DNA from 2 places in the Streptomyces sp. 1222.5 genome. Region 2 is predicted to be linked to the other one. Evidence: riboswitches for the same ligand, from Rfam matches in the RefSeq annotation. Region 2 holds a riboswitch; the other holds the start of a gene.

Region 1 (5,601 bases), 1.0 Mb from region 2:
GTGATCCTCGGGCTGGTCTACGTGAAGCGCGACGAGGAGCGGGTCGACAAGGGGCTGTTCGCCCTGGTCGGCGCGCTGACCACGGCGAACATCTTTATTGCCGTCCTGTGGACCTGAGCGGCCGCGGCTGACGGCCCGGCCGGACCCGACGGTCAGCCGGGCCCGCCGCCGGCGCGGGCCGTGCGCAGCGCACCCATGACCGTGGCCAGCCACGCCGCCACCCCGACCCACACCAGCACCTGCCCCGGCACCCTGAGCCACGGGGCGTCCATGGCGGTGGAGACGGACAGCGTCGCCGCAGCCGTCATCCCCATCGGGAAGACCGTCGCCCACCGCCGCAGGTCGTAGCCGAGCCGGGGCCGGACCGCCTCGGCCACCAGCAGCACGGCGTACGCGGCGAGATCCAGCACGAGCAGGGCCGCCGTCACGTCGCGCAGTACGCCGCGGTCGTCCAGGTTCCACAGGTACATGGGCCCGTCACCCGCCGCGATCAGCCTCGCGCCGGCCAGCGCCGAGATCGCGAGCGCCCCGCCCGCGATCCAGTGGTCCCCGGCGCCCTCCAGCACCTGCCGCAGGTCGAAGCGGACCAGGGCGAGGCCGTAGAGCACCAGCCCCAGCCAGAACAGCACCATCGCGGTGTGCGCCAGCCACGCCGTCTCGACGGCCGCGGCCAGCGTGGCGCCCAGCACGGCGAGGCCCTGTGTGGCCACACAGCCCAGGAAGACCGAACCCGGCATGCGCCGGGCCCAGTGCCGCATCACGAAGACGAGCAGCCCCGGCCAGAGCAGCGCCGAGAGCGCGAGCAGTGCCGCGGCCAGGGTCTCCCAGCCCAGCACCGAGAGCCGGGTGCCCAGTACGGTCGTCGCGGCGACCGCGGTCAGCGCGCCCGGAGTCGCCGCGGCGGCCAGCCACCGCGGCCGGTCGGTGCCCAGCCGCATGACGAAGTCGGCCGCCAGCGCCACCCAGGCGATCGCGGCCAGGACCAGCACCACCCGGGACAGCGTCTCGTCGCCGGACAGGTGCAGGCCCATCGACACGATGCCGGTCGCCATGACCGCGGCGCCGGCGGCGGGAGGCCACTCCGCCCACCACGCACGCACTTCCGAGATGCCGGGCATGCGCCGATGCTAGGCAGCCGCGACGGGCCGACCGGGCAGGCCACGCGCGCGTAGCGGGCAAAAACACCGGCACGCGCGCGTGGATGCGCGGGCGGAAGGGGTCAGGCCGGCCGGACGACGCCCTGGACGAGCGCCTCGCCGCCTCGGTGGACGGGCTCCTCGCGGATGTAGGCGCCCGGTTCCGGGGCGTGGATCATCGTTCCGTCGCCCGTGTACAGACCCACATGGCTGCTGTCCTCGTGGAAGAAGACCAGGTCACCGGGGCGAGCGTCGGCGAGGGCCACCGGAGTGCCCGCGACGGCCTGGTCGCGGGCGGCGCGCGGAAGGATGACACCGGCGGCCCGCCACGCTGCCTGGGTGAGGCCGGAGCAGTCGTAGGAACCGGGGCCGCTGGCACCGCTCACGTAGGGCCTGCCGAGCTGGGCGCGCGCGAAGGCGATCGCCTTCCCGGCCTTGGTGGCCTGCTGCGAGACCGTGGCTGCGGAAGGCGCGGGTGCGGCGGAGGACGTTGCGGCCGCGTACGTCTGCGGGCCGGTGCCCTCCCAGGCGGCCGGGGCGGGTACGGCGGGCAGCCCGTCCTCCCAGGTTGCCGGGGCGGATGCGGCGGGCAGCCCGTCCTCCCAGGCCGCCTGCGCGGGCACTACGGGCAGCGCGTCACCCCAGGGCGTGGGGTCGGGCTCGGCGGGGCGCGCGTGCTCCTGGGCGGGGAGCCGCGAGAGCAGGTCCCGCGCGGTGGCGAGCTTGCGCTGGACGGCGGCCTTCGCGGCCTTCACGTCGTAGGGCGCGGCGTCGGCGTCCGGCGTCCGCGGGCTCCTGCCGGTCCTGCCGCGTTCGGCCGTGTCCCGCACGCGCGAGGCCAGCCGGTTCATCACCCTGTTCTGGGCGAAGTGGTCCTGCGGGAACTCCTCGAGGAGAAAGGCGGCCGTGTCCGGGCCGGCGGCGGACGCCACCCGCCCCTCCGGCGCCTTGGCGCGCCGGGTCCCGCGGCGGGCGCTCTCCTGGCGCGGCTCCTCCTCGCGGGCTCGCTGCCTGGCCGCCGGTTCGTCCTCCGGAGACGAGTCGGCCCGGCGGTAGAGCTCGTCGATCTTCTTCTCGATCTCCTCCATGCTCGGCCTGCCGTCGTCGGCGGCGGCCTCGGCCGTCTGCGACAGGAGGGCCACGGAGGTGAAGGCGGCGGTGGCGAGAGCGGGGCCGCGCAGGCCCGGTCCACGGGTGCCGCCGGGGCGCGGCTTGCGGTGCGACGCCAAGGCTGGCGACTCCTTCCAAACGGCCGCCTACCGGGTTAGCTGTCGGGTTCGGGCGGGTGGTTCGGAAGGGTTGCCCTACGGCGTCGTCCCGGGTGGGAGTCGGCCGATTCACCCCGGGATCGGTGGGTCCCCGGCTCTGGGCGCCGTGCGAGGCGCGCCGGACTCGGCGGAGGCCGCACGGCCCGGCGACGTTCGCCGGAGTGGGGTCGTGCGGCCTGACGGCAACCTAGCCAACTCGTGTGTCTCCTGTGAAGGTTGGTGAGCGGTTTGTCCGATACATTTCTGTGACCTGAGGTCAGGTTTATACAGGGGTGACCAGGCGATTCCGCAGCGTGAGGAGTGTGGAGGGGGTCCGCCGGGAAGATCGATGCCGCCGTGGAAGTGCTCGGGAACGGCCGTCCGCGGGCCATGTTCCGGGGACCGGGACCGGTTGTCGGTGGGGCGCCCTAGACTCGTAGAGCGATGAGCAGCCTCTTTGACGACAGCTTCCTGGCGGACCTCCGGCCCCCTCGCGGGCACGACGAGGAACCCCCGCCGCCGCCCGAGCACGATCACGCCCCGGAGCCGATTCCGGACGATCTGTTCGGCGGGAAGTTCGACGTGCCGCCGGACCGGGACGCCCACTACCGCGACGGCGCCCCGCGCCCCGCGCTGGACCCGGCGGCCCTCCTGGAGGGGCTGAACGAGAACCAGCGCGCGGCCGTGACGCACGCCGGCTCCCCTCTGCTCATCGTCGCCGGTGCGGGCTCCGGCAAGACCCGCGTGCTCACCCACCGCATCGCGCACCTGCTCGCCGAGCGGCATGTGCACCCCGGCCAGATCCTCGCGATCACCTTCACCAACAAGGCCGCGGGCGAGATGAAGGAGCGCGTCGAGCAGCTCGTCGGCCCGCGCGCCCACGCGATGTGGGTCATGACCTTCCACAGCGCCTGCGTGCGCATCCTGCGCCGGGAGTCCAAGAAGCTCGGCTTCACCTCGTCGTTCTCGATCTACGACGCCGCCGACAGCAAGCGCCTGATGGCCCTGGTCTGCCGTGACCTGGACCTCGACCCCAAGCGCTTCCCGCCCAAGTCATTCAGCGCCAAGATCAGCAACCTGAAGAACGAGCTGATCGACGAGGAGGACTTCGCCGCCCAGGCCACCGACGGCTTCGAGAAGACCCTCGCGCAGGCCTACGCCCTGTACCAGTCGCGGCTGCGCGAGGCGAACGCCCTCGACTTCGATGACCTGATCATGACGACGGTCAACCTGCTGCGTGCCTTCCCGGACGTCGCCGAGCACTACCGCCGTCGCTTCCGGCACGTCATGGTCGACGAGTACCAGGACACCAACCACGCCCAGTACGCCCTGGTCCGCGAGCTCGTCGGCACCGCCGCGCACCCGGTGGACGTACCGCCGAGCGAGTCCGACCTGCCGCCGGCCGAGCTGTGCGTCGTGGGTGACGCGGACCAGTCCATCTACGCCTTCCGCGGTGCGACGATCCGCAACATCCTCCAGTTCGAGGAGGACTACCCCGACGCGACGACGATCCTGCTGGAGCAGAACTACCGCTCCACGCAGACCATCCTGTCCGCCGCCAACGCGGTCATCGAGCGCAACGAGTCCCGCCGCCCGAAGAACCTGTGGACCAACGCCGGCCAGGGCGCGCGGATCACCGGTTACGTCGCCGACACCGAGCACGACGAGGCGCAGTTCGTCGCCGACGAGATAGACCGCCTGGTCGACGCGGGCGAGGCGAAGGCGGGCGACGTCGCCGTCTTCTACCGCACCAACGCCCAGTCCCGTGTCTTCGAAGAGGTCTTCATCCGCGTCGGCCTGCCCTACAAGGTCGTCGGCGGTGTCCGCTTCTACGAGCGCAAGGAGGTCCGGGACGTCCTCGCCTACCTGCGTGTCCTCGCCAACCCCGAGGACACGGTGCCGCTGCGCCGCATCCTCAACGTGCCCAAGCGGGGCATCGGCGACCGCGCCGAGGCGATGATCGACGCCCTCGCCCAGCGCGAGAAGATCAGCTTCCCCCAGGCGCTCAAGCGCGTCGACGAGGCGTACGGCATGGCCGCGCGCTCCACCAACGCGGTCAAGCGGTTCAATACGCTGATGGAGGACCTGCGGACGATCGTGGAGTCCGGGGCGGGACCGGCGACGGTGCTGGAGGCCATACTCGAACGCACCGGCTATCTTGCCGAGTTGCAGGCCTCCACCGATCCTCAGGACGAGACGCGCATCGAGAACCTCCAGGAACTCGCCGCCGTGGCCCTGGAGTTCGAGCAGGAGCGCGCCGAGGGAGAGACCGGCACGCTCGCCGACTTCCTGGAGCAGGTCGCCCTGGTCGCCGACTCGGACCAGATCCCCGACGAGGAGGACGGCGACGGCGTCATCACGCTGATGACCCTGCACACCGCCAAGGGCCTGGAGTTCCCGGTCGTGTTCCTGACCGGCATGGAGGACGGCGTCTTCCCGCACATGCGCGCCCTCGGCCAGAACAAGGAGCTGGAGGAGGAGCGGCGCCTGGCGTACGTCGGCATCACCCGCGCGCGGGAGCGGCTGTACCTCACGCGTTCGGCGATGCGCAGCGCCTGGGGCCAGCCGTCGTACAACCCGCCCTCCCGCTTCCTGGAGGAGATCCCGCCGACCCACGTGGACTGGAAGCGGACGGGGGCCGCCGCGCCGGTGTCCTCCGGGCCGGCCTCCGGGATCGCGGCCTCCCTGTCCTCGTCCCGCTCACGCTCCTCGGCGTCCGGCGCGTCCGGGTTCGCCACGCGGCGCACCGCGGAGAAGCCGGTGGTCGCGCTGGCCGTCGGAGACCGTGTCACCCACGATCAGTTCGGTCTCGGCACGGTCGTCGCGGTCACGGGCACGGGTGGGAACGCGGAGGCGACGATCGACTTCGGCGACACCAAGCCGAAGCGGCTGCTGCTGCGGTACGCGCCGGTGGAGAAGCTGTAGAACGCGATGAGCCCCGCCTGCACGGGCGGGGCTCACTCGGCACGAGGAAACAAGCCGGCTCAGGTCGGGTCCAGCCCGTGGCTGCGCAGCCACGGCAGCGGGTCTATGGCCGCCCCGCCCGCCGGCCGTACCTCGAAGTGCAGGTGCGGGCCGGTGGAGTTGCCCGAGTTGCCGGAGTAGGCGATCGACTGGCCGGCCTTGACGACCGTGCCGGAGGCCACGCGGTAGCTGGAGAGGTGGCAGTACCAGGTCTCCGTGCCGTCCTTCGCGGTGAGGATCAGCATGTTGCCGTA
Region 2 (5,601 bases):
AGATCCAGTTCCCCGATGCCGAGGGCGGCGAGCATCTGCGCGGCGGCCGTGTAGTCGCGGGCGTCCTCCGGGAGGCCGAGGGCGGCGTTCGCCTCGTAGGTGTCGAGGCCCTGGTCCTGGAGGGCGTAGGCGTCGAGCTTGTTGTACAGGCCGATGCCGCGCCCCTCCTGGCGGAGGTAGAGCAGTACGCCGCCGCGCACCGCGATGCGTTCGACGGCCTCGCGCAGCTGGGGGCCGCAGTCGCAGCGGGACGAACCGAAGACGTCGCCGGTCAGGCACTCGGAGTGCAGGCGCACCAGCGGGACCGGGCCGGGGTCGCCGAGGACGACGGCGACGTGCTCCTGGCCGTCGGCGAGCCCGTGGAAGGTGACGAGCTCCGCGTCGGTGCTGTAGCCGTCGGGGAAGCGCAGCGGCACCCGGACGCGGGCGCGCGGGGTGGCGGCGGGGGTGTCGGGCATGGGGGCCTCCGGTGTCCTCCCATCTGCTTCAGATTTGAAGCAGACGTTCGGCCGGGACCCTACCGCATGCTTCAAAGTTAAATCAACGACGTTCGGGGGAGCGGCCCGCCGGCGGCTCCGGCTGGGGCCCCGAGCAGGGCGAGGACCGCCGCCGCCACGGCACGTCCTCGGTGGTCGGCCGCTCGTCGTCCGCCCCCTGGAGCCCGCGCGCGATCCCGGTGCAGATCTCCTCCAGCTGCCCCACCTGCTCCGGCGTCAGTCGGTCGAAGAGGGTTGCGCGCACCGTGTCGACGTGCCCGGGTGCCGTACGCTCCAGCACGGCCGTCCCCGCGTCGGTCAGCACCGCGAGACTGCTGCGCTTGTCCCAGCGGCAGTCCTCCCGGCGCACCAGTCCGTCCCGCTCCAGCCGGGTCACCACGTACGTCAGCCTGCTGCGGGTGATCTTCAGCGTCTCGGCGAGGTCGGTCATGCGCAGCCGCCGCTCGGGCGCCTCGGAGAGGTTGGCCAGCACCGAGTAGAACAGGTGGGGCATGCCGCCCTCCTGCTGGAGCTGACGGTCGATCGCGTCCTCCAGGAGGCGGGAGGCGGCCATGTAGGCGCGCCAGGCGCGCTGCTCCTCGGGGGTGAGCCAGCGGGTCGTCATGCTGCCAGTGTAAGTTTGTTTCAAAGTTGAACCAAGATCCGGTGAGGTGCGCCGGGTCACCGTGAGGGAGTGCGCCGATGCCCCTGCCGTACGTGCTGCTGTCCGCCGCCGTCTCCCTCGACGGCTACCTGGACGACACCGGCCCCGAGCGGCTGCTGCTCTCCAGCCCGGCCGACTTCGACCGGGTCGACGCGGTGCGGGCCTCCGTCGACGCCATCTTGATCGGCGCCGGCACCATCCGCGCCGACAACCCGCGGCTGCTGGTCAACTCCGCCGACCGGCGCGCCGCCCGGGTGGCGTCCGGCCGGCCCGCGTACCCCCTGAAGGTGACCGTCACCGCCACCGGCGAACTCGACCCCGACGCCCACTTCTGGCACACCGGCGGCGAGAAGCTGGTCTGCACGACCGACAAGGGCGCGGAGGTGGCCTCCCGCCTCCTCGGGGACACCGCGGACGTCGTCGCGCTCGGCGCCGACCTCGACTGGCGGGCCCTGCTGGAGCACCTGCACGACGTGCGCGGGGTCGAACGCCTCATGGTCGAGGGCGGCGGCCGGGTGCACACCCAGCTGCTGACGCAGGGCCTCGCCGACGAACTCCAACTGGTCCTCGCCCCGCTCCTGGTCGGCGACCCGGCGGCCCCGCGGCTGTTCGGCCCCGGGGAGTACCAGGGCGGACGGCTGCGCCTGGTCGAGACCCGCCGGATCGAGGACGTCGTCCTCATGCGGTACGAGCCCACCGCCCCCGGCACCGGCCCGCTCCCCACCGCCGCCGACCGCCGCTGGCTGCGCACCGCCTGTGAGCTCGCCGCCCAGTGCCCGCCCTCGGAGACGGCGTTCAGCGTCGGCGCGGTCGTGGTCGGCGCCGACGGCACCGAGCTCGCCCGCGGCCACTCCCGGGAGGGCGGCGACCCCGTGGTCCACGCGGAGGAGGCCGCCCTGGCCAAGCTCGACCCGGCCGACCCGGGGCTGTCCGGCGCCACCGTCTACAGCAGCCTGGAACCCTGCGCCCGCCGCGCCTCCCGGCCCGCCCCCTGTGCCGAACTGATCCTGCGGTCCGGTGCGCGCCGGGTGGTCACCGCTTGGCGGGAGCCGGACACCTTCGTGGCCGCGGCCGACGGCACGGGCGTCCTGCGCGACGGCGGAGCCGAGGTCGTCGTGCTCCCGGAGTTCGAGGCGCTCGCCAAGGCCCCGAACTCCCACCTGACGGCCTGACCGGCCCTGCCCCGCGGCGCGCCGGAAAGGGGCCCCGGGAAACCGATTGGCTCCTGGTCCCGTGCATGACGTATGCTGAAGACACAACGACGCGGGGTGGAGCAGCTCGGTAGCTCGCTGGGCTCATAACCCAGAGGTCGCAGGTTCAAATCCTGTCCCCGCTACTGAAGGCTCAGGGCCGGGATCCAGTTCATGGATCCCGGCCCTGAGTGTTTCCCGGCCCCGGCCGACCCACCTCGGGCCTCGCCCAGTGACACGCGTCACACCACGCCACCCGTCCGGGCCACACCGCCCGCCCTCCTGCGTACCACCGTCCTGACCGGTCTCGCGGCGCTCGCCGCCGTCCCCGCCGTGCCGCCGGAGGCAATCCGCTGAACTCCCGCACGGCGAAGACGTCGTACTCATCGTCGATCGCGGGCACCCGGAGCCGCTGCCGCTGCGCACCGACGAACGCAGGCTCACCGGGCGGACCTTGCGACTCTTCACCGACAGTGACCGGGTGAGTGCCGAGCGCATGACATCTGAGTCACCATCAAAACTTCTGTGACTCCTGAATCGCGGCCAACTCGCCCGGTTTGCAGGGATGGCAGCGGTTAAGTCCGAGGCGGAAAACGTTAATGATCAAGCCGAACGGCTTGGAAAGTGCCCCGCGGGTCTATTAACGTTCGATAACGCAGCGCGGTCGTCCCAGCCGTCACCCGCGACGGCTCCGTGCGCACGCGCCGAATCCCGTAAGGGAACCGGGGAACCACCACCCTGGGGTGAATCACGCGGCTACTGATGTGAACTCCTCGAGTCCACGCCAGGTATACGCGCGTAGGAGACCTTCCTGCTCCGAACCCGTCAGCTAACCCGGTAGGCGGAGGAAGGAAAGGAGTGCGCCCGCGTGGCGTCCAACCGGCCTGCCCCAGAAGCCCCGTTCATACCGGCTCAGCGTGAGAGCGAGACCTTCGGTTACGCCTCCTACCGTGCCGAGGAGGGCCCCTGGGAGGAGTGGAACCCCACCGAGGAGTCCCTCACCCCGGTTCGCGGGCGGCACCGCGTGGCCAAGCAGCGCGGCGGGTTCGCCCGCAGCTCCACCGTCCTCGGCGTCGGCGTGATCGCGGCGGTCGGCGCGGGCGGGATGGCCAGCGCCAACACCGGCAAGCCGCCGGTCTCCATCTCCCTGCCGGACCTGCCGAGCGTCGGTTCCCTCTTCGACGACGGTTCCGCCAAGACCTCCGAGGCCACCGGACTCAGCGACGTCGGTGTGACCTCCGCCGGCAGCGAGCAGGACACCGATGCGGGCGAGGCCCTGCGCAGCCGGATCATGGCCCAGGCCGAGCAGCAGAAGGGCCAGGCCGAGAGCAAGGCCACCGCCGCCAGGCTCGCCACCGCCGAGAAGCTGACCGCCGACGCGGCCGCGAAGGCGGAGAAGGAAGCCGCCGCGAAGGCCGCCGCCGCGAAGAAGAAGGCGGAGGCCGCGGCCGCCAAGGCGGAGGCCGAGGCCAAGAAGGCGGCGGAGGAGAAGCGGCTGGCCGAGCTGGCCAAGCAGTACACGCTGCCGACGTCCTCGTACACGATCACCTCGACGTTCGGCCAGGCCGGCTCGATGTGGTCCTCCGGCTACCACACCGGCCTCGACTTCGCGGCCCCCACGGGCACCCTCATCAAGGCCATCCACAGCGGCACGATCACGCAGGCGGGCTGGGCCGGCTCCTACGGCTACCGCACGGTCCTCACCCTGGACGACGGCACCGAGCTGTGGTTCTGCCACCAGTCCTCGATCAGCGTCTCCGTCGGCCAGAAGGTCTCCACCGGCGAGCTCATCGGCCGGGTCGGCGCGACCGGCAACGTCACCGGCCCGCACCTCCACCTGGAGGTCCACCCGGGCGGCGACGCCACGGGGATCGACCCCATGGCCTGGCTGCGGGGCAAGGGCCTCACCCCCTGACACCCGTTCGCGGGAACTCGGCGCCGGCGGCGGAAGAGATCATTCGCCGTCGGCGTTGGATTGAAGCATGACTTCTCTGCGCACACTCGGTTCCTCCGACCTCGAGGTCTTCCCCCTCTCCCTCGGCGGCAACGTCTTCGGCTGGACCGCCGACGAGCAGACCTCCTTCGCCGTGCTCGACGCCTACGCCGCCGCGGGCGGCAACTTCGTCGACACCGCCGACAGCTACAGCGCCTGGGTGGAGGGCAACGCCGGCGGCGAGTCCGAGACGATCATCGGCAAGTGGGTCAAGGCCCGCGGCAACCGCGACGACGTCGTCATCGCCACCAAGGTCAGCCAGCACCCCGAGTACCAGGGCCTGTCCGCGGCCACCATCAAGGCCGCCGCCGACGCCTCCCTGCGCCGCCTCGGCACCGACCGCATCGACCTCTACTACACGCACTTCGACAAGCCCGAGGTGCCGGTCGAGGAGATCATCGGCGCGCTGGACGAGCTGGTGAGGGCGGGCAAGGTCCGGCACATCGCCGCGTCCAACATCAGCCCCGAGCGGCTGCGGGCCTCCCTGGACTTCTCCGACCGAGAGGGCCTGGCCCGCTACGTCGCCCTCCAGCCGCACTACAACCTGGTCTCCCGCGACACCTACGAGGGCCCGTTGCAGGACCTGGCCGCCCGCGAGGGCCTGGCCGCGGTGCCCTACTACTCCCTCGCGGCGGGCTTCCTCACCGGCAAGTACCGCCCGGGTACGACCGTCGACAGCCCCCGCGCCGGCACGGGCGCGAAGTACGCCCGGTCCGAGCGCGGCGGGCGGGTCCTGGCGGCCCTGGACGAGATCGCCGCCGCCCACGGGGCCCCGGTCGCCACGGTCGCCCTGGCCTGGCTCGCCGCCCAGCCGACGGTCACGGCCCCCATCGCCTCGGCCCGCACGGTCGACCAGCTCCCGGCCCTCCTGGGCGTCGCCGACCTGACCCTGACGGACGACGACCTGAAGAAACTGACGGAGGCGTCGGCCTGACACCGCCCCGACCGGCCGGCCCCGCTGGACCGGGCTGCCGGCCGGGAGCGCGCGCTCAGGTGCGGTACGGGTTGTACGCCGAGTAGGGGCCCGCCGGGTGGCCGACGTACCAGTGGGGTGCCGGGGCGCCGTACGGCGGGCGGGCCGCCGGCGCCAGTGTCCGCGCCGCGTACTCCAGCGCCGGCCGTGCCATCTCCCGGCGCCGCCACAGCTCGGTCAGCAACTCCCGCTCGCGTACGACGAAGTCGGCCGGGGCCCGCCCCTGACGTCCGCGGTGCCGCAGGAACGCGAGCGAGGTCGCGTACGCCTCGTACCGGGCCACCGTCCGTGCCGCGGGCCGACCC

The links. Region 2 has a riboswitch for cyclic di-AMP ahead of BLW57_RS21065 (M23 family metallopeptidase). Riboswitches for the same ligand answer to the same signal wherever they lie in the genome.
Region 1: it holds a riboswitch for cyclic di-AMP, as region 2 does, so the genes downstream of both, BLW57_RS16260 (C40 family peptidase) here and BLW57_RS21065 (M23 family metallopeptidase) in region 2, are expected to answer to the same signal.

The regions. Positions count from the first base shown of each region.
Region 1 is NZ_FNSZ01000001.1:3,639,664-3,645,264, reverse strand. It holds gene BLW57_RS16270 (hypothetical protein) at 1-117, shown strand, start outside; gene BLW57_RS16265 (tellurite resistance/C4-dicarboxylate transporter family protein) at 153-1,118, opposite strand; gene BLW57_RS16260 (C40 family peptidase) at 1,220-2,365, opposite strand; cyclic di-AMP (ydaO/yuaA leader) riboswitch at 2,374-2,518, opposite strand; gene pcrA (DNA helicase PcrA) at 2,828-5,308, shown strand; gene BLW57_RS16250 (M23 family metallopeptidase) at 5,368-5,601, opposite strand, start outside.
Region 2 is NZ_FNSZ01000001.1:4,680,139-4,685,739, forward strand. It holds gene ribA (GTP cyclohydrolase II) at 1-458, opposite strand, end outside; gene BLW57_RS21050 (MarR family winged helix-turn-helix transcriptional regulator) at 541-1,101, opposite strand; gene BLW57_RS21055 (dihydrofolate reductase family protein) at 1,179-2,312, shown strand; tRNA gene BLW57_RS21060 (tRNA-Met) at 2,403-2,476, shown strand; cyclic di-AMP (ydaO/yuaA leader) riboswitch at 3,023-3,191, shown strand; gene BLW57_RS21065 (M23 family metallopeptidase) at 3,199-4,245, shown strand; gene BLW57_RS21070 (aldo/keto reductase) at 4,313-5,257, shown strand; gene BLW57_RS21075 (PrsW family intramembrane metalloprotease) at 5,313-5,601, opposite strand, start outside.